DNA from 2 places in the Streptomyces sp. NPDC051976 genome. Region 2 is predicted to be linked to the other one. Evidence: riboswitches for the same ligand, from Rfam matches in the RefSeq annotation. Region 2 holds a riboswitch; the other holds the start of a gene.
What was found. Region 2 has a riboswitch for glycine ahead of gcvP (aminomethyl-transferring glycine dehydrogenase). Riboswitches for the same ligand answer to the same signal wherever they lie in the genome.
Positions count from the first base shown of each region.

Region 1: linked by a shared signal. The riboswitch ahead of gcvT (glycine cleavage system aminomethyltransferase GcvT) and the one ahead of gcvP (aminomethyl-transferring glycine dehydrogenase) in region 2 are both predicted to bind glycine.

Region 1 covers NZ_JBFAXL010000066.1:7,582-12,332, reverse strand. The annotation lists gene glyA (serine hydroxymethyltransferase) at 1-509, opposite strand, end outside; gene gcvH (glycine cleavage system protein GcvH) at 520-900, opposite strand; gene gcvT (glycine cleavage system aminomethyltransferase GcvT) at 1,009-2,136, opposite strand; glycine riboswitch at 2,317-2,416, opposite strand; gene AB0M29_RS38435 (enhanced serine sensitivity protein SseB) at 2,533-3,294, shown strand; gene AB0M29_RS38430 (enhanced serine sensitivity protein SseB C-terminal domain-containing protein) at 3,486-4,211, shown strand; gene AB0M29_RS38425 (DUF885 family protein) at 4,200-4,751, opposite strand, start outside.
Region 2 covers NZ_JBFAXL010000096.1:8,768-13,518, forward strand. The annotation lists gene AB0M29_RS42705 (DNA polymerase IV) at 1-1,281, shown strand, start outside; gene AB0M29_RS42710 (PRC-barrel domain-containing protein) at 1,239-1,616, opposite strand; glycine riboswitch at 1,783-1,879, shown strand; gene gcvP (aminomethyl-transferring glycine dehydrogenase) at 2,063-4,751, shown strand, end outside.

The DNA of each region.
Region 1 (4,751 bases), on a different contig from region 2:
AGCTTCGGGCGGTGCTCCTTGGCCAGCCGCTCGACCTCGGCCATGTCGACCAGGTTGGTCTGCTCGTCGACGTGGTAGGCGGCGACCTTGTAGAGCTTGCCGGAGAAGTTGATCTTCATGCCGTGGGTGAGGTGGCCGCCGTGCGCCAGGCTCAGGCCCAGGATGGTGTCACCCGGGTTGAGCAGGGCGAACATCGCGGCCGCGTTGGCCTGCGCGCCCGAGTGCGGCTGGACGTTCGCCGCCTCCGCGCCGAAGAGCGCCTTCACCCGGTCGATGGCGAGCTGCTCGATCACGTCGACGTGCTCGCAGCCGCCGTAGTAGCGGCGCCCGGGGTAGCCCTCGGCGTACTTGTTGGTCAGCACCGAGCCCTGCGCCTCCAGGACCGAGACCGGAGCGAAGTTCTCCGACGCGATCATCTCGAGGGTGGACTGCTGCCGGTGCAGCTCGGCGTCGACGGCGGCGGCGACGTCCGGGTCGAACTCGTGCAGGGACTGGTCGAGCAGCGACACGGGAATCTCCTCAGCCCTCGATGAACGCGTCGTATTCGGCGGCGGAGAGCAGGTCCGCCGGGTCCTCGGAGACCCGCACCTTGAACAGCCAGCCGCCCTCGAAGGCGGCGGTGTTCACCAGGGCCGGGTCGTCGGCGACGTCCTGGTTGATCTCGGTGACCTCACCGGAGACCGGGGAGTAGAGGTCGCTGACGGACTTGGTGGACTCCAGCTCGCCGCAGGTCTCACCCGCGGCCACCGTGTCGCCCACCGTGGGGAGCTGCACGAAGACCACGTCGCCCAGCGCGTCGGCGGCGTGCGAGGTGATGCCCACCGTCGCGACCCCGTCCGTGGCGGCGGAGAGCCACTCGTGCTCCTTGCTGTAACGCAGGTTCTCAGGGTTGATGCTCATGACGGAATTCTCCCGGATGTGAAGGGGTGCTCGCGCGCCGGGCGACGGCAGGCGGTGGGTCGTACGGGAAGCGGTGGGTCGGTGGGCTGACCTGCGCGGCCGCGCGGGTCAGCGCTCACGCTTGTAGAACGGCAGGGCGACCACCCGGTGCGGCTCGTGGGTGCCGCGGATGTCGACCGCCACCCCCGCCGAGCCGGGCGCGGCGTGCGCGGCGTCCACGTACGCCATCGCCAGCGGCACCCCCAGGGTCGGGGACGGCGCGCCGGAGGTGACCTCGCCGATGACCGCGCCCTCGGCGTCGGTCACCGGGTGGCCCGCGCGCGGCACCCGGCGGCCCTCGGCGATCAGCCCGACGAGCTTGCGCGGCGGGACCGCCGCGGCCTTCTCGGCCGCCGCCGCCAGCGCCTCGCGGCCGACGAAGTCACCGGGCTTGTCGAACTTCACCACCCGGCCGAGACCGGCGTCGAACGGCGTCAGCGCGGTGGTCAGCTCGTGCCCGTACAGCGGCATGCCCGCCTCCAGGCGGAGCGTGTCACGGCAGGACAGACCGCACGGCACCAGGCCCGCGTCCGCGCCCGCCTCGGTGATCGCCTGCCACAGCTTCTCGGCGTCGGCGGGCGCCGAGAACAGCTCGAAGCCGTCCTCGCCGGTGTAGCCGGTACGCGCGATCAGCGCGGGCACCCCGGCGACCGTCCCGGGCAGGCCCGCGTAGTACTTCAGCCCGTCCAGGTCGGCGTCGGTCAGCGACTTCAGGATGCCGGGCGCCTCCGGGCCCTGGACGGCGATCAGCGCGTACGCGTCCCGGTCGTCGCGCACCTCGGCGCCCGCGAAACCGGCGGCCCGCTCGGTGACGGCGTCCAGCACCACCTGGGCGTTGGAGGCGTTCGCGACGATCATGTACTCCTGCTCGGCGAGCCGGTACACGATCAGGTCGTCCAGGATGCCGCCGTCGGCCGCGCAGATCATCGTGTAGCGGGCCCGGCCCACGGCGAGCGCTGACAGATGGCCGACCAGCGCGTAGTCCAGCGCCTCACCGGCCTGCGGTCCCGTGACGGTGATCTCGCCCATGTGTGAGAGGTCGAACAGGCCGGCGCGGGTGCGGACCGCCAGGTGCTCGTCGCGCTCGCTGGCGTACCGCAGCGGCATGTCCCAGCCCGCGAAGTCGGTCATGGTCGCGCCCAGCGCGCGGTGCAGGGCGTCCAGCGCGGTACGGCGGGGAGGATGGGGCTGGCTCATCGGCGGGGCTCCAGATGCTGAAGTGACGGCACAGGACGGATGTGGCGTGGCCAGAGCCCGCGGGCCCTGGCCTCCCCATCTGTCATCGGAACCTGAGAGGTTCACCGTGACCCTCGCGGGCCGCGGCTTGCACCTTGGGTGGGACGGCCCCCGCAGGGTCCGTCCGCTTTTCAGATCTGCCTCGCCCGCGCGGTATCTGTGCCTGAGAGATTCAAGGGAGGACTTGCTCCTTCGGCGCCCGGCCCCGGTCAGGGGGCCTGGACTCTCCCGCGCGGCCTCCAACGGCCGGTATGCAAGTTGTGGCGCTCATCATTGCACGATCGCCGGGGCGGCGGGCCCCCGGCCCGCTAGGGTTTCCGGGCAGGGCTGTGGCACAAGGGTGGGACAAGGGTGGACATGGACAATCCGGCGGCGTACGTATGGCCGGCCAACGAGCTGGAAGAGGTGCTCACCGCGAGCCTCGGCAACCCCTCGGCCACCCCGCGGCTGCTGGAGGTGCTCGGCCGCTCCCGGGTGTGGGTGCCGCTGCCGAACGGCGCCGCGCCGCACCAGCCCGGCTTCGACCTGCCCACCGTGGAGCTGGAGGGCGCGCCCTATGTGCCGGTCTTCAGCTCCGAGCACCAGTTCCGGAAGGCGGCCGACGGGATGCCCTGCGCCGTCGCGCCGGTCCATGAGTTCGCCCGCGGGCTGCCCCCGCTGGTCGGCATCGCCGTGAACCCCGGCGGCGCCGTGGGCGTGCCGCTGCCGCCCGCCGCCGTGGCCGACCTGTGCCGGGACCGCGGCGCCGGCGGCGACCCCGGCGCCCGCCCGACCGGCGCCCGGGTCCGGCTGTGGGAGCCCGAGCACCACGAGGAGCCGGTGGACTTCCTGGCCGCCGCGGCCGGCGAGTTCGCCGTCACCCCCGTGGTGCTCACCGCCCGCCGCGCGCTGGCCGTCGTCGAGGAGGACGCACCCGCGCTCTTCGTCGGGGTGGAGCTGGACCGATGGCAGGAGGCCGACCGGGCGGCCGCCATGGACGCCATCGGCCGCGCGCTCGGCGCCGTGCCGTGCCCGTGGCAGGTGCATCTGATCCTGCTGGACGTGGCACAGGACCCGGTCGCCGACTGGATGCTGGAGACCGTGGCGCCGTTCTTCGCCCGCGACGGCGGACACGGCTGAGCACCCGGGCGTGGACGCCGCTGCGCCACGCACACACGACCTGCTTTGATGGCGTCCGGCGCACCCGTGTGCGCCGGACGGACGGCACGGACCGGACGGACCGGACGAGCAGACCGAAACAGGGGAAGGAGCGGTCCCACGTGATCGCGGGCGCGCAAGGCGGTGCGGCGGCGGCCGGACACCTGGAGCAGATGCTCCTCCAGGTGGCTCCCGGCCGGTTCGACGCATACGAGAACCTGCTCGCGTCGCTGGCCGACGGCCAGGTGTGGATGCTGCTCTGGCACGGCACGCCGGGCTCGCCCGACGCCCAGTACGGCAACCTGGAGATCGGCGGCCACGGCTACGCGCCCTGCGTCACCTCCCCGCGGGAGCTGGCCGCCAGCGGCTGGACCCGTGACCACGAGGTGGTCTCCGGCCGCGACATCGCCCTGACACTGTTCCCCGACCGCTGGGGCCTGTGGCTCAATCCGCACGCCCACGGCGGCGGCGTCGGCATCCCCTGGCTCGACCTGCGGCGGATCGCGGGCGGCCTGGACCTGCTGCCCGCGGGACCGCTGCAGATCGGCGAACCGTCCCTGCAGATCCCGCAGTTCTACGCGCTCCTGGCCCAGGCCGCCCACCGCACCCCCGCGGTACGGGCGCTGCGCCGTGCCTGGGTGCAGCCCGCCGTGGGGGAGCCGTACCTGGCCATCGGGGTCGAGGTCTACGACGCCTCGCCGCAGGCCGTCGAGTCGGTCCGGCTGATGATGCAGCAGGCCGTCGGCGGTGTCCCCGAGGGCCTGGCCGTCTCCACGGTCGCCATGGCCGACGGCTACGACCCGGTCGCCATGTGGATGCGCGCCAACGGCCAGCCCTTCTTCGACCGCGAGGCGTACGGCGGCGGCGCGGGCTGGGGCCCGCAGGGGTCAGCCCGCTGAGCCGTGGTGGCGGTGCTTCTTCTTGCGCGGGTCGGGGGTCGCGGCGGTGAGCGCGGCGTCCATCAGCCCGAGCGGCGGACTGCCCAGTGAGAGCAGCGCGGTGTGGAAGCGGGGGAGGGAGAAGTCCTTTCCCCAGGAGCGGCGGGCGCGTTCGCGCAGCCGCATGATCTCCAGCTTCCCCCAGGTGTAGCGGCCGTAGCCCGCGTCGAAGGTGCCGCGGCGGGCCTCCGAGGCGGCGCCCGCCCGCGCCAGGTGCGCGTCCCGGATGAAGAGCTGGGTGGCCTCCTCCAGATCCATCGCCCCGGTGTGCAGCCCGATCGCGCACGTCAGCCGGGTGACCCGGACCAGCGCCTCCAGGGCGACACCGATCGCGAAGCGCGGGTCACGCGACCGGAAGCCCTCCTCCAGGCAGACCTCCTCCACGTAGTGCGCCCAGCCCTCGCAGAAGGACAGCCCGTGCAGCACCCGGCGCACCGGGGTGGCGGCCCGGCGCAGCGCCCGGCCGTGCGCGAAGTGGCCGGGAGCCACCTCGTGGACGGT
Region 2 (4,751 bases):
GTGGTCGGCGGCCTCGGCCCTCGCGGCGTCGTGTCGACCGCGTCCTACGAGGCACGTGTGCACGGCGTCCACTCGGCGATGGCGATGGCCCACGCCCGCAGGCTCTGCCCGAACGCCGCCTATCTGGTGCCGCGGTTCGGGATCTACCGCCAGATCAGTGACACCGTGATGGCGCTGCTCGGCGAGGTCTCGCCGCTGATAGAGCCGCTCAGCCTGGACGAGGCGTTCGTGGACCTGGAGGCGGGGGAGCTGGGCGGTGACCCGCGGGCGGTCGCCGAGCGGCTGCGCGCCGAGATCCGGGCCACCACCGGGCTGACCGCCTCGGTGGGCCTCGCCGGATCCAAGCTGCTGGCGAAGATCGCCTCCGAGCAGGCCAAGCCGGACGGGCTGGTGGTCGTCACACCGGGCAGCGAGCGGGCGCTGCTCGACCCGCTGCCGGTACGGACCCTGTGGGGTGTCGGTCCCGCCACCGCCGAACACCTGCGCAAGGCGGGCATCACCACCATCGCCGAGATCGTGCACGCGGGGGAGCCGGAGATGGTGCGGCTGCTCGGGAAGGCCCACGGCGCCTCGCTCCACGCCAGCGCGGCCGGGCTCGACAACCGCCCGGTCGTCGCCGACCGCGACGTGAAGTCGATCTCCGTCGAGGACACCTTCGACGCCGACCTGACCGACCGCGCCCATGTCCGGTACGAGATCGACCGGCTCGCCGAGCGCTGTGTGCAGCGGCTGCGCGGCGCGGGCCGGTCGGGGCGGACCGTGGTCGTCAAGGTCCGCCGGTACGACTTCTCCACCCTCACCCGCTCCGAGACGCTGCGCGCCCCCACCGACGACCCCGGAGTCGTCCGGGAGACCGCGCGGCGGCTGATCGAACCGGTCGACACCACCGGGGGCGTCCGGCTGCTCGGGGTGGGCGTGGCGGGGCTCGCGGACTTCACCCAGGAGGACCTGTTCGCGCAGGTCGCGGAGGAGCGGGCGGCCGGGGAGCGGGAGCCGGACGCGTACGCCCCGCCGGAGCTGCCCGCCACCGCGCCGCCGGCGCCCGAGCGGGCGAAGCTGTGGTGGCCGGGGCAGGACGTCGAGCACGAGGAGTTCGGCTCGGGGTGGGTGCAGGGCAGCGGGGTGGGGCGGGTGACCGTGCGCTTCGAGGTCCCCTCGGACAGCGTTCCCGGCCGGGTGCGGACCTTCGCCGTGGACGACCCGGCGCTGGCCCACCGCGACCCCCTGCCGCTGGTGCCCTACTCGTCGCCGGCCAGTGTGCCGAAGTCCCCCTCGGGGTGACGGGCGGGCTCGGCCGACGACCTGGGCACGTCCATGCCGTAGTGGTGGTAGAGCTGCAGCTCCTGCTCGGGCGACAGATGGCGGCCCACACCGAAGTCCGGCGCGTCCTTGATCAGCGCCTTCTTGAACGGCACCCGCAGTTCGTCGTCGACCAGCTCGCTCGGCTCCAGCGGGACGAACGCGTCACGGGTGAACAGGCCCGTCCGCACCGCCGCCCACTCGGGTACGCCGGTCGCGTCGTCGAGGTACACCTCGTCGACCGTGCCGATCCTCGTACCGTCCCGGTCGAGGGCGCGGCGGCCGATCAGGCTGCGCGGATCGATGTCGGTCTGCACGGTCCCTCCAACCAACGACGATTCATGACGACTGTTGATGAATACCACCCAAAGCCACATCGGGCCCCATGTCGACTCGGGGGCCGCCCCCGTACGGCCCGGCGTGAACCGGCGCACACGACCCACCGGACGGCGGTACCGCGCTGGTAGGCTGGTGATCGGCTGCAGACCCCATGCGGGAGAGCCTCCGAGAAGGTGTCGGAGGCGCCGAAGGAGCAAACCCTCCCCGGAATCTCTCAGGCATCCCGTACCGCATGGGCGAGGTCACTCTGGAAAGCAGGGCGCGGACCGGAAGCGTAATCTCCGGTACGAACCCTCACCGACGGTGAAAGCCGCCCCCACCAGGGCGGTGAAGCTCTCAGGTTCTGATGACAGAGGGGGAGGCCGTACGGGTGTCCGCGCCGCGGCACCCCCGAAGGTCGTGGCAGACCAGGAGGCCTCCGCAGATGACTTCCCCTCGCATTCCCCTCTCCGAGCTGGAAGCGGGCATTCCGTTCGCCAGGCGCCACATCGGCCCCGACGCCGAGGCGCAGGCCAAGATGCTCGCGCACGTCGGCTACGGATCGCTGGACGAACTCACCGACGCGGCAGTGCCCGGCACCATCCGCAGCGCCGAGGCGCTGGCACTGCCCCCCGCCCGCACCGAGGCCGAGGCGCTGCGCGAGCTGCGCGCCCTCGCGGACCGCAACCAGGTGCTGGCCCCGATGATCGGCCTCGGCTACTACGGCACCTTCACGCCGCCCGTCATCCTGCGCAACGTGATGGAGAACCCCGCCTGGTACACGGCCTACACCCCGTACCAGCCGGAGATCTCGCAGGGGCGCCTGGAGGCGCTGCTGAACTTCCAGACCGTGGTCGCCGACCTCACCGGGCTGCCCACCTCCGGCGCCTCGCTGCTGGACGAGAGCACCGCCGCCGCCGAGGCGATGGCGCTGTCCCGCCGGGTCGGCAAGGTCAAGAACGGCGTCTTCCTGGTCGACGCCGACACCTTCCCGCAGACCGTCGCGGTGATCGAGACCCGCGCCGAGCCCACCGGCGTCGAGGTGGTCGTCGCCGACCTGTCCGCCGGTATCCCGGACGAGATCGCCGAGCGCGGCGTCTTCGGTGTGCTGCTGCAGTACCCGGGCGCCTCCGGTGCGGTACGCGACCTGCGGCCGGTCATCGAGCGCGCGCACGAACTGGGCGCGGTCGTCACCGTCGCCGCCGACCTGCTGGCGCTCACCCTGCTCACCTCGCCCGGCGCCCTGGGCGCGGACATCGCGGTGGGCACCACCCAGCGCTTCGGTGTGCCGATGGGCTTCGGCGGCCCGCACGCCGGCTACATGGCCGTCCGCGACCAGTTCGCCCGCAGCCTGCCCGGCCGCCTGGTCGGCGTCTCCGTCGACGCGGACGGCAACAAGGCGTACCGCCTGGCGCTGCAGACCCGCGAGCAGCACATCCGTCGCGAGAAGGCCACCAGCAACATCTGCACCGCGCAGGTGCTGCTGGCCGTGATGGCCGGGATGTACGCGGTCTACCACGGTCCCGAGGGCCTGGCCCAGATCGCCCGCCGCACCCACCGCTACGCCGCGATCCTCGCCGCGGGCCTGCGCGCCGCCGGGGTCGAGATCGTGCACGACGGCTACTTCGACACCCTCACCGCCCGGGTGCCGGGCCGCGCCGCCGAGGTGGTGGCCGCCGCCCGTACCGTCGGCGTCAACCTGCGGCAGACCGACGCGGACCTGGTCGGCATCGCCTGTGACGAGACCACCGACCGCGCCCAGCTCGCCGCGGTGCTCGCCGCCTTCGGCGCGGACGGCGCCGCCGACATCGAGGCGCTGGACGCCGCCACCGCGGACGCGCTCCCCGACGGCCTGGCCCGCACCGAGTCGTATCTGACCCACCCGGTCTTCCACCAGCACCGCAGCGAGACCGCGATGCTGCGCTACCTGCGGCGGCTGGCCGACCGCGACTACGCGCTGGACCGCGGCATGATCCCGCTCGGCTCCTGCACGATGAAGCTCAACGCCACCACCGAGATGGAGCCGGTCACCTGGCCCGAGTTCGGCGCGCTGCACCCCTTCGCGCCGGTCGAGCAGGCCGAGGGCTACCTGGAGCTGATCCACGGCCTGGAGGACCAGCTCGCCGAGGTCACCGGCTACGACAAGGTCAGCATCCAGCCCAACGCGGGCTCGCAGGGCGAACTCGCCGGTCTGCTGGCGGTGCGCGCCTACCACCGCGCCAACGGCGACAGCCAGCGCACGGTCTGCCTCATCCCGTCCTCCGCGCACGGCACCAACGCCGCCAGCGCCGTGATGGCCGGCATGAAGGTCGTCGTGGTGCGCACAGGGCAGGACGGCGACGTGGACACCGCCGACCTGCACGCCAAGATCGATCAGCACCGCGACCAGCTCGCCGTGCTGATGGTGACCTACCCCTCCACGCACGGTGTGTTCGAGGACAACATCACCGACATCTGCGCGGCCGTGCACGACGCGGGCGGCCAGGTGTACGTGGACGGCGCCAACCTCAACGCGCTGGTGGGCCTGGCCCGTCCCGGCCGGTTCGGCGCGGACGTCTCGCACCTGAACCTGCACAAGACCTTCTGCATCCCGCACGGCGGCGGCGGCCCCGGCGTCGGCCCGGTCGCGGTCCGCGCGCACCTGGCCCCGTACCTGCCCAACCACCCGCTGCAGCCGACCGCGGGGCCCGCCACGGGTGTCGGGCCGATCTCGGGCGCTCCCTGGGGCTCGGCGGGCATCCTGCCGATCTCCTGGACGTACGTGCGGCTGATGGGCGGCGAGGGACTCAAGCGCGCCACGCAGATCGCCGTCCTCGGCGCCAACTACGTGGCCAAGCGGCTGGAGCCGCACTTCCCGGTGCTCTACACCGGCCCCGGCGGGCTGGTCGCGCACGAGTGCATCATCGACCTGCGGCCGGTCAGCAAGGAGACCGGGGTCAGCGTCGACGACATCGCCAAGCGCCTGATCGACTACGGCTTCCACGCGCCGACCATGTCGTTCCCGGTGGCGGGCACCTTGATGATCGAGCCCACCGAGAGCGAGGACCTCGCGGAGCTGGACCGCTTCTGCGAGGCGATGATCGCGATCCGCGGCGAGATCGACCGGGTCGGCTCGGGCGAGTGGCCCGCCGACG